Regions from separate parts of the Cellulosimicrobium sp. EB106-03-01-XG111 genome, predicted to be linked through region 1. Evidence: riboswitches for the same ligand, from Rfam matches in the RefSeq annotation. Region 1 holds a riboswitch; each other region holds the start of a gene.

Evidence for each region. Region 1 has a riboswitch for S-adenosylmethionine ahead of AC3WT4_RS08095 (LLM class flavin-dependent oxidoreductase). Riboswitches for the same ligand answer to the same signal wherever they lie in the genome.
Region 2: another riboswitch for S-adenosylmethionine. It lies ahead of AC3WT4_RS00230 (methylenetetrahydrofolate reductase); the one in region 1 lies ahead of AC3WT4_RS08095 (LLM class flavin-dependent oxidoreductase).
Region 3: another riboswitch for S-adenosylmethionine. It lies ahead of AC3WT4_RS17755 (NAD(P)H-dependent oxidoreductase); the one in region 1 lies ahead of AC3WT4_RS08095 (LLM class flavin-dependent oxidoreductase).

The regions. Positions count from the first base shown of each region.
Region 1 covers NZ_JBYTEQ010000006.1:225,373-227,626, reverse strand. The annotation lists gene AC3WT4_RS08100 (NtaA/DmoA family FMN-dependent monooxygenase) at 1-27, opposite strand, end outside; gene AC3WT4_RS08095 (LLM class flavin-dependent oxidoreductase) at 45-1,199, opposite strand; SAM riboswitch class IV at 1,547-1,654, opposite strand; gene AC3WT4_RS08090 (TetR/AcrR family transcriptional regulator) at 1,825-2,254, shown strand, end outside.
Region 2 covers NZ_JBYTEQ010000001.1:51,722-53,975, forward strand. The annotation lists gene metE (5-methyltetrahydropteroyltriglutamate--homocysteine S-methyltransferase) at 1-135, opposite strand, end outside; gene AC3WT4_RS00230 (methylenetetrahydrofolate reductase) at 168-1,229, opposite strand; SAM riboswitch class I at 1,235-1,337, opposite strand; gene AC3WT4_RS00235 (sodium/solute symporter) at 1,549-2,254, opposite strand, start outside.
Region 3 covers NZ_JBYTEQ010000026.1:202-2,455, forward strand. The annotation lists gene AC3WT4_RS17750 (flavin reductase family protein) at 1-411, opposite strand, end outside; gene AC3WT4_RS17755 (NAD(P)H-dependent oxidoreductase) at 408-1,007, opposite strand; SAM riboswitch class IV at 1,062-1,164, opposite strand; gene gdhA (NADP-specific glutamate dehydrogenase) at 1,402-2,254, shown strand, end outside.

The DNA.
Region 1 (2,254 bases):
GATCTGCTTGCGGGGTCGGGTGCTCATGTCGGGTCCGTCCGGGCTCAGGCGATCGCCGCGTAGCGGTTCGCGGGGTGCGGGAGGCCGAGCGTGTCGCGCAGCGTCGTGCCCGGGTACGCGGTGCGGAACAGGCCCACGCCCTGGAGCAGCGGCACGACCCCGTCGACGATCGCGTCGAGGTCCGTGCTCAGCGACGACGGCCGCAGCAGGAAGCCGTCGGCGGCGCCGGCGTGCGCCCACTCCTCGACCGTCGCCGCAAGGTCGCGCGCTGTGCCCACGTGCGTCAGCGAGTCCGTGTCCCACGAGACGCCCTCGAGGTCCTCGAGCAGGTCGAGGCGGGCCTGCGCGCTCGCCCGCGTGTCGCCGACGACGACGTAGGCGTCGACGAGGACCCGGAGCGTGTCGGGGTCGCGCCCGGCGTCCGCGGCCGCGTCGCGCACCTGCGACCGGATCGCGGTGGCCTCGTCGCGGGTCGCGGCGCGGACCCGGACGACGTCGGCCCGGCGGGCCGCGAGGTCGAGCGACGCCGGCGTGCTCGCCCGCACGACGACGGGCGGCTGGCCCTGCGGCGGGCGCGGGGTGATCGACGGCCCCTTGACCGCGAACCGGATGCCCTCGTGGTCGACGTAGTGCAGCTTCTCGCGGTCCACGAACCGGCCCGTCGCGACGTCGCGGATCTCGGCGTCGTCCTCCCACGAGTCCCAGAGCCGCGTGACGACCTCGACCGCCTCGTCCGCCTCGGCGACGGCGTCGGGCTCGTCCTGGGCGCCCTTGCGCCCGAAGGCCGCGGCCTCGGCCGGGGTCGTGGACCACCCGACCTGCCACCCCGCGCGGCCGGAGCTCACGTGGTCGATCGTCGCGACCGCCTTGGAGACGTGGAACGGCTCGGTGTGCGTGGTCGTGACGGTCGGAACGAGGCCGATGCCCGCGCTGCGCGGAGCGAGCCGGGACGCGACGAGCGCGGCGTCGAGCCGGCCGCGCACGGACCCGTTGCGGCCCGGCTGGAGGGTGAACGCGTCGTCGAGCGTGACGAGGTCGAGCAGGCCGCGCTGGGCGGTGGCGACGAGCTCGACGAGGCGCTTGGCGTCGAACAGGCGCTGGGCCTGGGAGCCCACGGTCCGCCAGGCGGCGGGGTGCGCACCGGCGTCGGTGAGGTCGACGCCCAGGTGGACGGTGCGGGCGGGGCGGGGGTCGGGCATCGCGAGGATCCGTTCTGGGACAGGCGCCGACCGCACACTCAGGGCGCGGCGGGGTGCCAGGGGGTGGGCAGGGTCGCCCCGCCGCGGGGCGGCAGGGCGGGGCCGGGGAGGCCGGAGGGAGGCCCGTCAGGGCGTGCGCACAGGCGCGCGCGGCGTCAGGAGCGGGGCGTCGTCAGCGACAACAGGTGACGCGCGCGGGGGCGCCGACCGGACAGGAGACGACGGCTGCACCGCGGACCGGACAGGGGCACGTCGGCGCGTGCGGGGTGCTCACCGCGGTGCTCGACTGTCGCCGGTCCATCGTCCGTCTCCTTCGTGCCCGTCGCCGGGCGCCGCGTCGTTGCCCCGCACCGCGCGGGTCGCGCGTCGCGGGACCTGGTCCTCACCCGGGGCACCCCGCCGCGCGGGAGGGTTGCCGTCCGACGAGCCGGGGCTTGGCGTCGGAGCTCATGACCATGTCCTGTGCCGAGGTCCGTGGACCTCGGTTGCGCGGGAACTTACGAGCGGGCACGGAGGGTGTCAACGCACCGCCGGGACCTTCCCACATACTGGACTTGATCGGTCAACTTTGAGCGCCGACGGCTCTCGTTTGCACCGAGTGCATCGATGCACCTAGTGTCAAGAGGTGCCTCCCCTGCCCGGACCCGAGCGCCCGACCGCGCCCGTGACGGACGCCGCCGACCTCGCCGCCCCCGGCCCGGACGCCCCCGCTCCGGACGCCGCGGCTCCCGACCGCCGCGCGGCCCTGCGCGCGCGCCACCGCCGCGCGATCGTCGCCGCCGCCGCGACGCTCATGGAGGAGAAGGGCGGCGCGCGCTTCACCGTCGACGAGCTCGCGGCACGGGCCGACGTCGCGCGCCGCACGATCTTCAACCACTTCGCGTCGCTCGACGACGTCGTGGTCGAGGTCTGCGAGGACGTGCTGGGCTCGGTCGTCGAGACGCTCGGGGCGAGCGCGGCCGAGCCGGGCACCGACCGCCCCACGCCCCTCGACGACGTCACCGCGGCGCTGCGCGGCACGGACCTCGTCGGCCCCATGGCCTACCTCACGCGCG
Region 2 (2,254 bases), on a different contig from region 1:
CGACGTCTTGCCGGCCCAGAACGCCTCGACGGCCTTCTTGAGCTCGCGGCGGCGCCCGATGCGCGGGTAGCCGAGCACGGTCCCGGCGGGGAATCCGACCGGGTTCTGGGTAGGGGAGGGTACGGAAGTGGCCATGATCGAAACCTCTTGCTGGTCCGGAGGACCGGTCAGACGGGCGCGCCGTGCGTGGCGGCGCTCGTCGTGGGCAGGGAGGTGCCGGTGACCCACGGCCCGCTGGCCAGGTCCGGGACGAGCGGGGCGGCGGCGGCGCTGGCGCCGCCCCCGGTCCCGCCCGACCCGCCGCCGAGGTGGACACCCTCGAGCAGGTCAAGAGCGGCGCGGTGCTTGTTGAACGTGTACACGTGCAGACCGGGCGTGCCCGCGTCGAGGACGCGCTGCGCGAGGTCGACCGAGTACGCGATCCCGTAGGCGTGCTGCGCCTCCGGGTCGGGCAGGGCGTCGAGCGCGTCCAGCAGGTGCTGGGGCGCGCGCACGCCCGTGAGCTCCTCGACGCGACGGAGCCGCGCGGGCTCCGTCGTGGGCAGCAGCCCGGCGAGGATGGGGATCGTCACGCCGGCCGCACGGGCCTCGGCGACGAAGTCGGTGTACGACGACGCGTCGTAGAAGAGCTGCGTGATCGCGAAGCTCGCGCCGGCCTGCTGCTTCTGCCACAGGCGGCGCACCTCCTGGGTGCGGCTCGTGCCGGCGGCGGGGTTGCCGTCGCAGAACGTCGCGACGGCGATCGTCAGCGGCCGGGCCGCGCCGCGCAGCGCGACGGCCGGGTCGGACGCGCAGCGCGACGCCTCGACCTCGCGCAGCAGGGCGACGAGCTCGGTCGACGACCGGACGCCGTCGGGCGCGGGCTGCCAGTCCGGCTGGTCACGCGGCGGGTCGCCTCGCAGCGCGAGGAAGCTCCGCACGCCCTCGTCGAGGAAGTCGGTGATGACCGACTCCACGTCCTCGCGCGACGCCCCGACGCACGTGAGGTGCGCGATCGGCAGCACGGGCGTGCCCTGGAGCAGCCGTCCCACGACCTGGCGCGCGGTCGCGCGGTCGGTGCCCGCCGCGCCGTACGTCACGGACACGAAGTCGGGGTGCGTCGCGACGAGACGGCGTGCCGTCTCCCAGAACTTCGGGGCCGCGTCCGGTCGGCGCGGGGGCATGAGCTCGAACGACACCGTCGGCCGCGGACGGCCCGGACGGTGCGCGAAGGGTGCCTCTGAGGTCATGCGTCACTCCATCGACCCTGGCGTTAGCACCTTTGTCCTCGGGAGGCTTCCGTCGGCGGGTTGCTGCGGTGTCGTCGAGCCAGGACTCTCGACCGCTCTGGATGGTTGCCACGATCCTACGACCCATCCGACATGCGGTCGAGAGCGCCCGCCAGGTGAGATGCGGAGGGATCAGTCGGAGGCGTACCGACGTCCCGCGCTACAGATCGCAGTCTCTCTACGCGACGAATTTCAGGTTTCCTCCGCTACAGATCTCAGGTGCTCGAGCGATGTCCCAGACGCCGAGCGTGGCGACGGGTCGTCGTCGGCCTTCCGGGTCTCAAGCCCGCCGGCGCTCGGGCACATGCAGACGCCGGAGGAACCGGTCGGTGCGCAGCGGCGGGCCGCGCCGGTCGAGGAGCGACACGACGACGACGGTCGCCGTCGCGAGCGGGATGGTCCAGGCGGCGGGCTGGGCGAGCAGGGCGCGCACGACGCCGGGGACGCCGTCGGCCGTGTCGCCGGACGGTCTCCCGTACCCCGTGGCGACGAGCGCGGACGACGCGAGCAGCGCCGTCGCGCACAGGACGGCCCCCACGACCATGCCCGCCACCGCGCCGCGCGCGGTGAGGCCGCGCCACCAGACGCCGAGCAGGATGACGGGGGACAAGGCGGACGCGGCGAAGACGAACACCGTCCCGACGCTCGTCACGAGGCCCTGCGGGATGGTGACGAGCGCGAACGCGAGCGGGATGAGCGTGCACGCGACCGCCGACCACCGGAAGGACCGCACGGTGCCGCCGAACAGGTCCTGGCTCACGACGCCCGCCAGCGCTACCACGAGCCCGGACGACGTCCCGAGGAACGCGGCGAACGCCCCGGCGACGACGAGCGCGGCGAGCAGCTCGCCGCCGAGCCCGGGCACGAGGCGGGTCGGCAGCGTGAGGACGACGGTGTCCGCGACGCCGGGCGCCGCGAGGTCGGGCGCGACGACCCGCGCCACGAGCCCGAGCGTGCTCGACACCATGTAGAACACGCTGATCATG
Region 3 (2,254 bases), on a different contig from region 1:
CTGGACGACCCGCCCGCGCACCCACGACAGCGCGCCGTCGATCACGGGCTCGCCCGTCGGCAGGCGCGACCAGCCGCCGTCCGCGAACCGGTCGATGCCGCTCGTCGCGAACCGGGCCGAGACGTCGTCCTGGTGGTCGGCGAGGAAGCTCACGGTCAGCGTGCGCGCCGTCGAGACCGCGGGCCACGACGACGACGTGGACGCGAGCGAGAACACGAGCAGCGGGGGCGCGGCCGAGACGGAGATGACGGACGTCGCGGTGAAGCCGACGAGGCGGTCGCCGTGCTCGAGCGCGACGACGGCGACGCCCGCGGGGTGGCCGCGGAACACGGCCTTGTACTCGTCGGGGGAGAGCTGGGGCTCGTCCTGCTCGGCCAGGAGGGCCTCCAGGTGGGTGAGCTCGGCGGTCATCGGGCCACCCCCGCGAACGCGTCCGCGACGGCCTCGTCGGTGCGGGCCGACGGGAGGTCCCCCGCCGGGGGGAGCGGTGCCGTGGCGCGGCGCAGGGCGTCGCCCTCGCGCGCGAGCCACGCGTCCACGACCGGCCCCAGGTCCGCGAGCTGCGGCTCGGTGACCGTGAGCGACCGGGTCGGGACGACGGCGCCGAGCTCGACGAGCACGGGCCGCAGGTGCACCTCCCCGACGAGCGCGTGCGCCGGGTTCCCCGACACGACGAGCGGGACCACGACGACGCCCGCGAGCCCGTCGGGGCCGTAGAGGTCGAGGAAGGCCTTGAGCAGCCCGGTGTACGACGCCTTGTAGACCGGGGTCGCCACGACGGCGACCGTCGCCCGGGCGAGCTGCGCGCGGGCGACGTCGGCCGCCGGGTGGTCGGCGGCGAGCACCTCGGCGGCGAACGACGCCAGGTCGACCGTGGCGACGTCGGCCGTGCCGAGGACGTCGGCGACGCGGCGCGCGACCGTCTCGGCGGCGCCGAGCGTGCGCGAGCCGGGCCGCGGGTTGCCCGAGACGGCGAGCACCGTCGGGTGGGTGGGGTGGTGGGTCATGTGCACCTCGCAGTAGTCGTCGATCACGCTTGCCGTGCGGGCCGTCCTCGCCGGTGGCGGGGCAGGCCGGGCCCGGCCTGGTCATCTCCCGGAGCACCCCGCCGTGACAGGGGGTTGCCGGCCAGCGAGCCGGGGCTTGGCGCTGGCGCTCGTGACCTGGGGACGGGTATAGCAACCGCCTCGGGAAACTGCACCGGATCGGTAGGGTTTCTCAGTGGGTGGACGGATGTGTCGTCGCCGGTGCCCCTCGTGCCGCCCGGTGCCGCCTCGTGCGGGCCGACCCGGCTCCGCGGCCGCCCGTGCCGGTGCGCGCGGAGTGAGACGGTGTGACGGGAGCTTCTGGCACAGGCGTACCGTCAGCAGGAGTTCCGCCCGCGTCAGACGAGGAGTACCCATGGACAGCCGACTGCAGTCCGTCTACGACGAGGTCCTGCGTCGCAACCCCGGCGAGGCCGAGTTCCACCAGGCCGTGCGCGAGGTCTTCGACTCGCTCGGCCCCGTGCTGCGCAAGCACCCGCGCTACGTCGAGGCCGCCGTCCTCGAGCGCGTGTGCGAGCCGGAGCGCCAGATCATCTTCCGGGTCCCGTGGGTGGACGACACCGGGCGCGTGCAGATCAACCGCGGCTTCCGCGTCGAGTTCAACTCGGCGCTCGGCCCGTACAAGGGCGGCCTGCGGTTCCACCCGTCGGTCTACCTCGGCATCGTGAAGTTCCTCGGCTTCGAGCAGATCTTCAAGAACTCGCTCACGGGCATGCCCATCGGCGGCGGCAAGGGCGGCTCCGACTTCGACCCGCGCGGGCGGTCCGACGGCGAGGTCATGCGGTTCTGCCAGTCGTTCATGACCGAGCTCTACCGCCACATCGGCGAGAACACGGACGTCCCCGCGGGCGACATCGGCGTGGGCGGCCGCGAGATCGGCTACCTCTTCGGGCAGTACAAGCGCATCACCAACCGCTACGAGTCCGGCGTCCTCACGGGCAAGGGCATCTCGTGGGGCGGCTCGCTCGTCCGCACGGAGGCCACGGGCTACGGCACGGTCCTCTTCGCGCAGAACATGCTGGAGACGCGCGGGCAGGCGCTCGACGGGCGCCGCGTCGTCGTCTCGGGCTCCGGCAACGTCGCGATCTACGCGACGGCCAAGGCGCAGCAGCTCGGCGCGAACGTGGTCGCGTTCTCCGACTCGTCGGGCTACGTCGTCGACGAGGCCGGGGTCGACCTCGAGCTCCTGCGCCAGATCAAGGAGGTCG